Regions from separate parts of the Tumebacillus sp. BK434 genome, predicted to be linked through region 1. Evidence: riboswitches for the same ligand, from Rfam matches in the RefSeq annotation. Region 1 holds a riboswitch; each other region holds the start of a gene.
The links. A riboswitch is a leader RNA that binds a small molecule or an ion and turns the genes downstream of it on or off. The one in region 1 is predicted to bind cobalamin.
Positions count from the first base shown of each region.

Region 1 (3,569 bases):
GGATGCGATGAAGTTCGGCGAGCAGCTGCTCCTCCGAGCGGCGATCCAGATAGGCGGTCGGTTCGTCGAGCAGCACAAGCCGGGGTTCCAGCGCCAGGACGCCGGCCAGCGCCACGCGTTTTTTTTGCCCTAAGCTCAGGTGGTGCAGCGGCGTGTCGGCCAGCGGCAGGAGCTGCAGCTGCTGCAGGATGGCTTCTGTGCGCGCCGCGATCTCCCGTTCGGGGAGCTTGGCGTTGCGCAGTCCGTAGGAGATGTCTTCATACGGCGTGTTCAGGATCAGCTGCTGCTCCGGATCTTGGAACACCAGTCCGATCTCCTGCCGCAGCTGTTGCAGGTCTTTGGAGCGGTAGGACAGCGGCGCACCGTTCCAGCGCACCTCTCCGGACTGCGGGCGGGCGATGCCGATCGCTTGCAGAAAAAACGATGATTTGCCGGAGCCGTTTTGGCCGCAGATCACCGTTTTTTTTCCGGCCGGGATCGAGATGCTCAAGTCCCGCAGCGCCGGTTGACGGGTTCCGGGGTAGGTATAGCGGAGATCTTTCGTCTCCAAAAGTGTGCTCACAACAAGTCCCTCCAGCGAATCAAGAATTCCAGCCCGGCCAGCACCAGCAGCCCGCCCGCACTCTCCGCCAGATAGCGCCTGGGGACGGGCTGGGCACGGGGCGGGGCGAACGGGATTTCGTCGGCAAACCCCCGCGCGACGAGGCCGTGCGACAGTTTGGCCGATTGCTGCATCGCTTTTTGAAACAGCCGCACGACCAGCCGGGCGGTGTCCCGCAACGCGCCGCCCGCTCCGGCATACCCGCCGCGCGCCCGCTGCGCGGTGGTCATGTCCTCGGCGATGTCGGCGAGCAGGAACAGAAAGCGGTAGGTGATCAGCATCAGCTCCAGCACCAGCTGCGGCATGCGCAGGCGTTTGAGCACCTGCAGCAGCTCCGGGAGCGGAGTGGTCAGGATCAGGAACAACATGGTGGACAAGCAGGCGAGCACCCGGGTCAAAATCGTTCCGGCGCGTTCGAGGGCTGCTGACGGCACAAACATTTCGTATCCGCCGAACAGCTCCGCGTCGAACAGGCGCGGCGTCGCACTGCCGACCGGGCCGAACTCCAGCAGGAGCGCAGGCAGGCTGAGGATGAAAAACAGCCCGGCCGCGCCGACGAGGAGCAGATAATGCCGAAGCGAGATCCCGGCATAGCGGACGACCCACACCAACAGCCACAGCGCGATCAGGAGCTGCACCGGCGGGTGGGCCAGCGAGGACAAGGCGAACAGCAGAACGGCAAAGCCGCATTTCCAGCCGGGGGAAACGGAGCGGAACGCGTTGGTGTACGACAGGGTGTCGATCCGTTTGATCATTGGGAATTCGTTTTGGCAGACTTGCTTCGTAACACGCCCGCCGCATAGCCGATAAATCCGGCGCCGAGCGCGGCTTGCAGTGCGAACAGCATGCTCTCCGTCTCGCCGGGCAGTTCGACGAGCGCGTTGAACCACGGCTCATAGGACGGGTCGATGGTGAGGATCATCTCTTCTGCCGCGCCGTCCGCGCCGCCAAACTCCGCTTCGATCAGCACGAGCGGAAGCAGGGCGAGCAAGACGACCGCGGCGAGCATCAGGATGTTTTTCGTACGGTTTTGCATCAGCGGGCAACTCCTTTCATGGTGCGTTTCAGCAGGGACAGCTCCTCCGAGTTGAACGATTGCAGCCAGTTCCAGACCAGCACGGTGAGCAGGCCTTCGCTGATCGCCAGCGGGATCTGCGTCACCGCAAAGATGCCGGCGAATTTGGCCAGAGAAGCTGCGAATCCGCCAGCTTCCGACGGGAAGGCGAGCGCCAGTTGGATCGACGTCATCACATAGGTCGAGAGGTCGGCCAGCATCGCAGCCGCGAAGATGGCGAGCTTGAGCTTCCCGGTCGCTTTCAGCACCAGCTTGAAGAAGAAATAGCCGACAAACGGGCCGACGACCGCCATCGAAAAGGCGTTGGCGCCAAGCGTGGTCAAGCCGCCGTGCGCGAGGAGCACCGCTTGGAACAGCAGGACGATCGACCCGATCACGCTCATCGGGAGCGGACCGAACATCACCGTGCCAAGCCCGACGCCGGTCGGGTGGGAGGAACTGCCCGTCACGGACGGCAGCTTCAGCGCGGACAGGACAAATGTAAACGCGCCGGCCAGCCCGAGCATCAGTTTCAACTGGGGCGCTTCTTTGGTGATCTTGACCAGCGCGCGCAGGCCCAGTACGAAGAACGGCAGGAACACCGCCCACCAGAACAGGGACCAGCCCGGCGAGAGGAAGCCTTCCATGATGTGCATGGCATAGGCGGATTCAGCAGAGTTCAGATAGAGGTACAAGGTCAAGGCAAACGTGACCAGCACCGGGATACAAGTGCGCAGTTTCATGTTGATTCATTTAGCCTCCGATCGTGTGAAAACCTAAAAAAGACCAATCCAGCGAACGTGGATTGGTCTCTGCACGCAAAAGAAAACGACAACACATTGTGTTGTGGCTCCGATACGTACACCGCTCCTTTCCGCGAAGGGTTGATGGGTGTAACAAACGAGGTAGGTCTCCTGGCTTAGGATCATCATGCTCATTCGCCTTCCCCGATCTGAGACCGAGTGGCTTCCGGAATGAGAACTCCCCATATACAGTGGCGGGACCGCTCGGGATTTGCACCCGATTCCCTGTTACCCCTTGCTTTCGCAAAGGCACCTGTTTGCTCACGATATTTACTTGTCCGTTTTATACTATTCGCAGTTGCCGACGGGTCTCCTGCCTACTTTTGCAATTCTTGTTGCAGCAGGTACAGATACGTATCCATCGCGTGGTAGCCGAGGATGTTGCGCGGCAGGTTGGGGTAGTCGAGCGAGTTCACTTCGTACCCGCTGTTGACCTGATCGTATCCGAGCTGGTGGAACGGCACGGTAGGCACGATGTCCGGCTTGTTGAAGATGCGGAAGCTGTTGGGCACGAGCAGGTTGAACGTCGCGGCAAACGTCGCATCGCCGGTCATCGGCGCGGCGAACGAGTACAGCTCCAGCGGGAAGCTGGCATGTTTGGCGGCGATCCAGATCGCGGTCAGGTTGGCGATCGCACCGCCGAGGCTGTGCCCGCTGACGGTGATCGTCGTGTCGCCGGGCAGCGTTTTCAAGAACTCGTCCAGCGTTTGCAGCGCCGTATCGCCCGGCTTGACCGCTTTCAATGAGCGGAACATTTCGGTAAACCCGGACTCGGTGCGCCCGCCGTTCGGCACATCGGTGAACTCGACATGGCGCGCCTCAAAGTCGGCCAGCCAGTCCATCACGCCTTCGGTGCCGCGGAAGACGATTCCGTACTGGCCGGCATCGGCGGTGGACTGCACGAGGAAGCCGATGAATTGGATCTCGGAGAAAATGCCCGCAACGGGGTCGCTTTGCAGGTTGGCGACGACTTGCCAGCCGGCGGGAAGGTCGACCGCTGCAGGCGGGTTGGTGTTTTTGGTGTCGAGTTCATAGGTGCTGTACGCGCTTTTGACCAGTTCGCCCCAGAGGATGGCGGTCGATATGGAGTACGTGAGAGTGCTCATCTGGA
Region 1 covers NZ_SLXS01000009.1:104,977-108,545, forward strand. The annotation lists gene EV586_RS18165 (energy-coupling factor ABC transporter ATP-binding protein) at 1-562, opposite strand, end outside; gene cbiQ (cobalt ECF transporter T component CbiQ) at 559-1,356, opposite strand; gene EV586_RS18175 (energy-coupling factor ABC transporter substrate-binding protein) at 1,353-1,637, opposite strand; gene EV586_RS18180 (energy-coupling factor ABC transporter permease) at 1,637-2,398, opposite strand; cobalamin riboswitch at 2,543-2,730, opposite strand; gene EV586_RS18185 (lipase family protein) at 2,776-3,564, opposite strand.

Region 2 (3,569 bases), on a different contig from region 1:
TCTCGACAGTCTTCACCGGCACTTGCTCATACAGCAGCCGGGCGATCTTGCACAGATCGCTGTTCGCATCCGGGTCGGAGCTGCCGCGCCCGACGATCAGCACGGCATCGTCCGAACGCCCTTCCGCCGGGGATGCAAATCCGGCTTGGCCGAGGCGCGAGGTCAGGATGTCCAGCGCCTTCGCATGCACCCCGATCGGCTTGCCGTAGGAGAAGCCGACGTGCGGGTAGCGCTCTTTCGCTTCGTCGATCTCATGCGGGATGTGCAGCTTGGAGTGGCCGGCGCCAAACAGAATCACCGGCACCAGCGTCACATGCTCCGCCCCGCGGGCGACGCAGTTGTTGATGCCGTGCGGGATGCTCGGGGCGGCAAATTCGAGAAAGCAGGTTTCGACGATCGGGAACTCGCGGTCGAGCTCCGCCTCGACACGTTTGGCGAAAGCGAGCAGTTCCTCGTTGCCCTCCGGGTCGCGGCTGCCGTGTCCGACCAGCAGAATCGCATGTTTCATCAGCTTCATCCTCCTAGTCTCCGCAGACCGTATCGACGGTGACTGCGGGTACGTGTTCGTTGTGGTGGTAGCCGGCGACTGCGCCGATCCGTTTGAAAAACTTGTGGAAGCGCTCGTCAGGATGGCCTTTTTCCTTGTATTCGGCCAGCACGCGACCGACCGTGTCGACCAGCTCGTCGGCCGGAATTCCTTCTGCGACCGGCTGCGCGGCATGCGCGTTGCGGCCGATCGTCTTGCCGCCGAGGAAGAGGTCGAATTTGCCCCGGCGGTAGATGACGGCGATGTCTTCATGCGCCGAGCCGTAGCAGGCCATCGCACAGCCTGCGAAGCCGATCTTCAGCTCTTTGGGCACCGCCAGTCCGGCAAAGCGGGCGGCGATCTCCTCGGCCTCGGCGATCGACTGCGTTTTTTCGCCGTTGCAGAAGTCGCACGCTTTCACCTGCACCACGTCGCCGATCGGCTGCACGAGCAGCCCGGCCGCTTCCAGCTGGGAGACGACCTGGTCGGGCTCCTTGGTCAGCACGCGGAGCAGCACGTAGTGGTGCGGGGTGTATTCGATCTCGCCTTCGTCGCCCGCTGCGGCCATGAGGGCGGTCAGCTGTTTCGCGGTCAGCTTTTTGTTGCCGACGCCCGGCGAGACGGCGATTTCGAGGATCGCCGGCATGGTGTCGTACGGATTCGAGACGGGAGCATCCACCGCCTTCGTATTCACCACGCCGCGTTCGGCGAGCAGGGTCACCGCTTGCATCGCCAGTTCGAGCGAGTTGCTTCCCGATGCTTCCTGTTTCAAAACGGAAGACTGACGCTCCGAAAGGCCGCCGTGAAGCGCCCAAGGCTCGTGTTCTTCTTTCAGGCGCTCGTTCGCTTTGATCGGCTGCTCGGCTTTGTCGAGCGTGTATTTGCGCTGGTAGCCGCGCGGGGTGATCATTTTGCCGTCATAGACGAAGGTCGAGGTGTTGCCGATGATCACCGTGGTCAGCATCCCGATGTCATGCTCGAGCATCTCGCCAAGCGTGGTCAGCACGACCGACTGGCGGTCGCGGTAGGCGCTCTTCACGAGACCGACCGGCGTGTCGGCCGAGCGGTAGTTGAGCAGGATCTGCTGCGCCTCGACGATCTGGCGCGTGCGCTTGCCGGAGCGCGGGTTGTAGAGGGCGACGATAAAATCCCCCATGCCCGCCGCTTCGATCCGGCGTGCGATCAGCTCCCACGGCGTCAGGTGGTCACTGAGCGAGATCGTGCAGGCGTCGTGCATCACCGGCGCGCCGAGCAGAGACGCGCAGGAGTTGATCGCCGAGATGCCCGGGATCACTTCCACCTCCACGCCGTCCGCTTCCCGCCAGCCCTTTTGCACCAGCACTTCGTAGACGAGTCCGGCCATGCCGTACACCCCGGCGTCGCCGGAGGAGATCACGGCGACCTTTTTCCCGAGCTCCGCCTGGCGCACCGCTTCGATCGCCCGGCTGACCTCTTCCGTCATGCCCGTGCGGACGATCTCCTGATCGGTCAAAAGCCCGCGGATCAGATCGACGTACGTGTTGTACCCGATGATCACATCCGACTCCTGAAGCGCTTCCCGCGCCCGCTCTGTGATGTGTTGAAAACTCCCCGGCCCAAAGCCGATGATCAGCAGCTTCCCGCGCATCTCCTTCACTCCTTGTCAGCAAAAATGGCAAATAAAAAACGCCTTCTCAAAAGAGAAGGCGTCAGATGTCTACATGGGTAAACGCAGAAAAAACGTCCATGACAAACCAATCGACCATCCCTCTTATATCCCCGTAAGAAGGTATGGAAAACATGACAGGCAGGTCTCCTGACTTATGGATCATCACATCCTCTGCCTTCCCATTTGACACAGTGGCATGTTAGAGGATGCTCCCCAAATACAGTGGCGGGACCGTGCCGGACTTACACCGGCTTCCCTATTAAGCTCTTGCGAGCACCTGAACGTTATCCTATGCAGTTATCGAACGATTCAAAGTATAGGTGAAAAATCAAGGCTTGTCGAGACCCAAATCCGCAAATGTTGCCATCTCCGCGACCAGACGGCACGACGCTTCGAGCAGCGGCATCGCCAGCACCGCGCCCGTCCCTTCGCCGAGCCGCATCTCCAAGGTCAGCAGAGGCTGCAGGCCCATCTCCTGCAGCAAGACGAGATGGGCCGGCTCCTGCGACAGATGCGAGGCGAACAGCACTTCTTTCACCCGCTCCTCGATTCGGACCGCCACCAGCGCCGCCGCCGCTGCGATCACTCCGTCGACGAGCACCGCGATCCGCCGCTCCCACGCCCCGAGGACGACGCCGACCAGCCCGGCGATCTCAAGGCCGCCCAATTTGGCCAGCACGTCCAGCGGGTCGCTCGCATCCGGCCGGTTCACTTCGATCGCACGCTCGATGACGCGCGCTTTGTGCAGAACTTTCTCCTCATCGATGCCCGTCCCCTTCCCGACGAGCGGCAGCAGCGGAGTGTTGACCAAAACGGCAGCCAGCGCCGCGCTCGGCGTCGTATTGCCGATCCCCATCTCCCCGAGCGCGACCACCTGCACGCCTTGTGCGTACAACTCTTCCACCGTCGCCACGCCGACGGCGATCGCCAGCTCCGCTTCCTCGCGAGTCATCGCGGGTCCTTTGGCAAAATTGGCCGTGCCCTTGCGCACTTTGCGGGACAGCACGCCCGGCACCTCTCCCTCAACACGGCTGCCGACATCGACGACCCGCACCGCGCAGTTCATCTGCCGGGCCAAGACGTTGACCGCCGCCTTGCCGTTCACGAAATTCTGCATCATCAGCCCCGTCACTTCCGCCGGGAACGCGCTGACCCCTTCCTCCGTCACACCGTGGTCTCCGCACATGACGACGACGGCGCGCTTGTCCACGGTCGGGAACACCGTGCCCTGCAGGCCGGCCAGCCGAATCCCGATCTCCTCCAGCTTCCCGAGGCTCCCCGGCGGTTTCGTCAAAAAGTCCCAACGCTCTTTTGCCGCTTGCATCATCTCGCATCATCCCTTCTGTGGCTATAAAAAAACCAAGCCTGTGCAGGCTTGGCGCATGGTTCAATTTT
Region 2 covers NZ_SLXS01000003.1:440,572-444,140, forward strand. The annotation lists gene EV586_RS10395 (sirohydrochlorin chelatase) at 1-508, opposite strand, end outside; gene cobJ (precorrin-3B C(17)-methyltransferase) at 522-2,153, opposite strand; cobalamin riboswitch at 2,295-2,470, opposite strand; gene cobT (nicotinate-nucleotide--dimethylbenzimidazole phosphoribosyltransferase) at 2,503-3,501, opposite strand.
Region 2: it holds a riboswitch for cobalamin, as region 1 does, so the genes downstream of both, cobJ (precorrin-3B C(17)-methyltransferase) here and EV586_RS18180 (energy-coupling factor ABC transporter permease) in region 1, are expected to answer to the same signal.

Region 3 (3,569 bases), on a different contig from region 1:
ACCGTATCTCCCGTTTGCGCGCTGTACGCATCCGCACCGACGCCTGCGACCGAACCGTTGACGTAATAGAACCAGTCGCGCTTCTTGCGGGTGAAGATCGACTTGTCCGTATAGCCTGATGCGACGCCATTGATGCTGTTCACAAAACCGCCGCCGTACTTGGTCTCCACTTCCAGATGTGCATGCATGACATCCATCACAGAGTTGCCTTTGTAGTAGTTGAGGTTCTGGCTGAAGACGGACGAGCCGCCAAAGTTGTGTGTGACCAACATGTTGAAGCTGCCCGCCGGCTGTGCTTTCGGCGGAGTGGACGGCTGGGCCGGCTTGGCGGTTCCCGCCCCGCTTCCCGTGCCGGCCGTACCGCCGGTGCCCGTCTTGCCGCCGCCGGACGGCGTCCCTGCAGCAGGCGCTGGCGGGTTCGCCCCCGGCTTCACGGACGGGGTGGCGGTGTTTGGCTGCTCCGGTTGTTTTTCTGCGCCCTGCGCGGTTGACGGCTCTTTGGCGTCGTCTTTCCGGTCGGCAGGCTGTTTCTCCTCGGCTTGGCCTGTTTGTTCCGCTTTCTTGGGGAGCATTTCCTGCTCCGGGAGCTGCACGACCTGTTCCGGCAGCTCGGATTCTGGTTGCTTCGATTCGTCTGCGCTGCCGCAAGCGGTAACCAAGAAGGCAAGCGCAAGAAAAAGTCCAAGGCGTGTAGTGAGCTTCATGGTGCCTGTTCCTCCTGTTCCGTTCGTACCGTTGTAAAAAGCGGGGAGGCTCAACATCTTGAGCCTCTCCCGTACAGCGTACTATTTGCTTTGTTTGTTGATGACATTGACGATCGCCGTCGCCACTTCCGCGCGGGATGCGACGTCATGCGGACGGAAGGTGTTTTCCGCGTCTCCTGCCAGCAGCCCTTTATCGACCGCCGTCTTCACGTACGGCTGTGCCCAGCCGCTGATGCTGTTCCGGTCGTAGAACGGCAGCAGGTTCTTGGTGTTCGAGAGCTCGACGCCGGAGAAGTTGACGAGGACGACCGCCAGCTCTTCGCGGGTCAGGCCGGAGTTCGGACGGAAGGTGCCCGCTTTGTCGCCGCTCATCAAGCCGCGCTCGACCACCGTTTCGATAAACGTCTTGTAGCCGTTCGTCGCTTTGACATCGGAGAACGACTTCGTGCCGCCAAAGTTCAGGTCGCCTTCTGCCAGCGCAAGGATCTTTGCCAGCTCGGAGCGGAGCACGGCGCGCTTCGGCTCGTATTGACCGTTGCCGTTGCCGCTGACCACGCCTTTTTTCGCCAGGTCGAGAATCGAAGATTCCGCCCACTTGAAGCTGCCGAGATCGTCGAACAATGCGTTCGGGTTGCCGACGAGCAGGTTCAAGGTGCCGGTGCGCAACAACTGCGGCACGCCGGTCACGCTGTCCGTCTTGTCGATGTAGAGCTGCAGCAGACCGGCCTGATCCGCTTGCAGCGTCGCCGTGCCTTCTGCGTTGGTCTCGGTGAGCTTGCTGCCATTAGATGCAGTCCGCACGTCCGCTTTGTCGATCTTGACGGTGGAGATGATCGGGTTCCACTCTGCGTCATAGGTGGTCTGCTCCGCCGTGACGTTTACGGTGAACGGAGTGCCGACGGTCGGGGACTTGGTCGAGAAGCTGACTTCCGGGAACAGGGTCTGCGTGTAGTCATAATAGCCCCAGACCACTTCGTCGCCGTCTTTGAGTTCAAACGTTTCGGCAGCAACGCCCGGCGGCTTGCCGTTGACCCAGACCGACCAGCCGGAGTTGGCGTTGAGCTCTTTTTCGGCGAGCTTGCCAACCTTGGTGATATAAGAGCCAAATGAAAGCGTTTTCGCTTCGTAGGTTGTGCCGTCTTGAGCGAGCAGCTTCATCAACGCGCCCATCGCGGTCGGCTGTTGCATGGTGATCACTTCACCGACGTTGTTTTTAAAAGAGGACTGGCCCACATTCAAGAGAACTTCCTTGTGGTCGCCATTGAGGCCGGCCAGGCGGACTTTTACCGTCGCAGTATCGTCCGCCGCAAATACGGATGCTTGCGGGGCGAGCAAGACGGTCGCGAGCAACAGGCTCGCGATACGTTTTTTCATCTTCATAATCTCCTTTCGGGATCGAAAAAATAAAAACTCCCGCCCTTGGGGGCCGGGAGTTGACGGTGTCGTAGGAGCAGGGTATTTGGGCATCACAATCCATGCAAAAAATAGCCTGGTTCCTGTACCTTCCCGCCGAAAGCACCAAGGGACTTGTTAGAAGCAGGTTTCCTGGCTGACGGGTCTGCCGCGTGCTCACACCTTCTCATCCGTCACCCGGACAATGGCATCTGTGAGTGCGTCGCCGTTTACAGTAGCGGGGGCTGCAGTGGATTTGCACCACTTTCCCTTCTCTTCTAACTACAGTGGTAGTTTATCATTTCGCCCGTTGCTAGACAAGAGAAAAGACCAGCCCGCAGGCCGGTCTTACTGTTCCTCAAAGCGGTCTTTGCGCATCTCCGGCACAGCTCCGAGCGGCAGGAAGGCCGCGCGGGAGTTGATCAGAGAATGGTCGATCAGCGAATTGTAGTTGTGCACCATGTCGAGGACTTTTTTAAAATCTTCTTCGGTGTTGAACTCGCCGCGCAGATGGGTGTCAAACAGGGACAATGCGAACTTGCGGTCCGCTTTCGCCTTGTCGATCGCGCCTTGCATGCGAGCGGCCCGCTCGGTGTCGCCGAGCGCTTCCTGCCCTTGCTTCTCGATGGTAAACGCGCCGATGGCAAAGTTAGCCGCTGCGACCGCCGCCTGGATGACCATAAATTCGTTGGAACGGAAAAGTGCTTCGGTAAGCATGAGAATCACCTCGTAGGTAGCTTTCTTGGTTTCAGTTTAGCCGAGTACGGGGTGCAGGTCAAATGTACCTCAGCCGATCAGCGAATAGCCGCCGTCGATGATCAGCGTTTGGCCGACGATCATTCGCGACTGCTCCGTGCAGAGGAAATGCACCGAGTTGGCGATGTCTTCCGGTGTGACCATGCGACCGGCCGGCGTGCGGGTGATCGCATCGCTGATCATCTCGTCGCGGTTGGGGAAATGGGTCAGGGCGTCGGTGTCGACCGCCGCGCCGGAGACGGCGTTGACGATGATGTTTTTCGCCGCCAATTCTGCGCCAAGGTAACGGGTCAACGATTCCAGCGCCGCTTTCGACGTGCCGACCGCCGTGTAGTTTTTCAGAGCAAAACGCGAGCCGAGCGAAGAGATCGCCACGATCGAGCCGCCGCCGCGCGCTTCCATCAGCGGCACCGCTTGCTGGGCGAGGAACAGGAGGGCTTTGGCATTGATGTTCAGCGTCCAGTCCCAATGCTTTTCTTCCACTTCCATCGCCGGGAGCTGCACGCCCGATGCGGCGTTGGAGATCAGGATGTCGAGGCCGCCCATCGTCTCTTTGATCTCGTCGAAGAGCAGGTGGATCTTGTCGAGGTCGCCGACGTTTGCTTTGATGATGTGGCATTTGCGGCCCATGCTCTGGATCAGCGCCTGGGTCTCTTCGGCCGGCTTGCGGTTGCGGAAAAAGTTGATCACGATATCAGCGCCTTCGCTGGCCAGTTT
Region 3 covers NZ_SLXS01000005.1:171,998-175,566, forward strand. The annotation lists gene EV586_RS14540 (DUF4430 domain-containing protein) at 1-704, opposite strand, end outside; gene EV586_RS14545 (S-layer homology domain-containing protein) at 786-2,078, opposite strand; cobalamin riboswitch at 2,224-2,414, opposite strand; gene EV586_RS14550 (hypothetical protein) at 2,445-2,813, opposite strand; gene fabL (enoyl-[acyl-carrier-protein] reductase FabL) at 2,883-3,569, opposite strand, start outside.
Region 3: it holds a riboswitch for cobalamin, as region 1 does, so the genes downstream of both, EV586_RS14545 (S-layer homology domain-containing protein) here and EV586_RS18180 (energy-coupling factor ABC transporter permease) in region 1, are expected to answer to the same signal.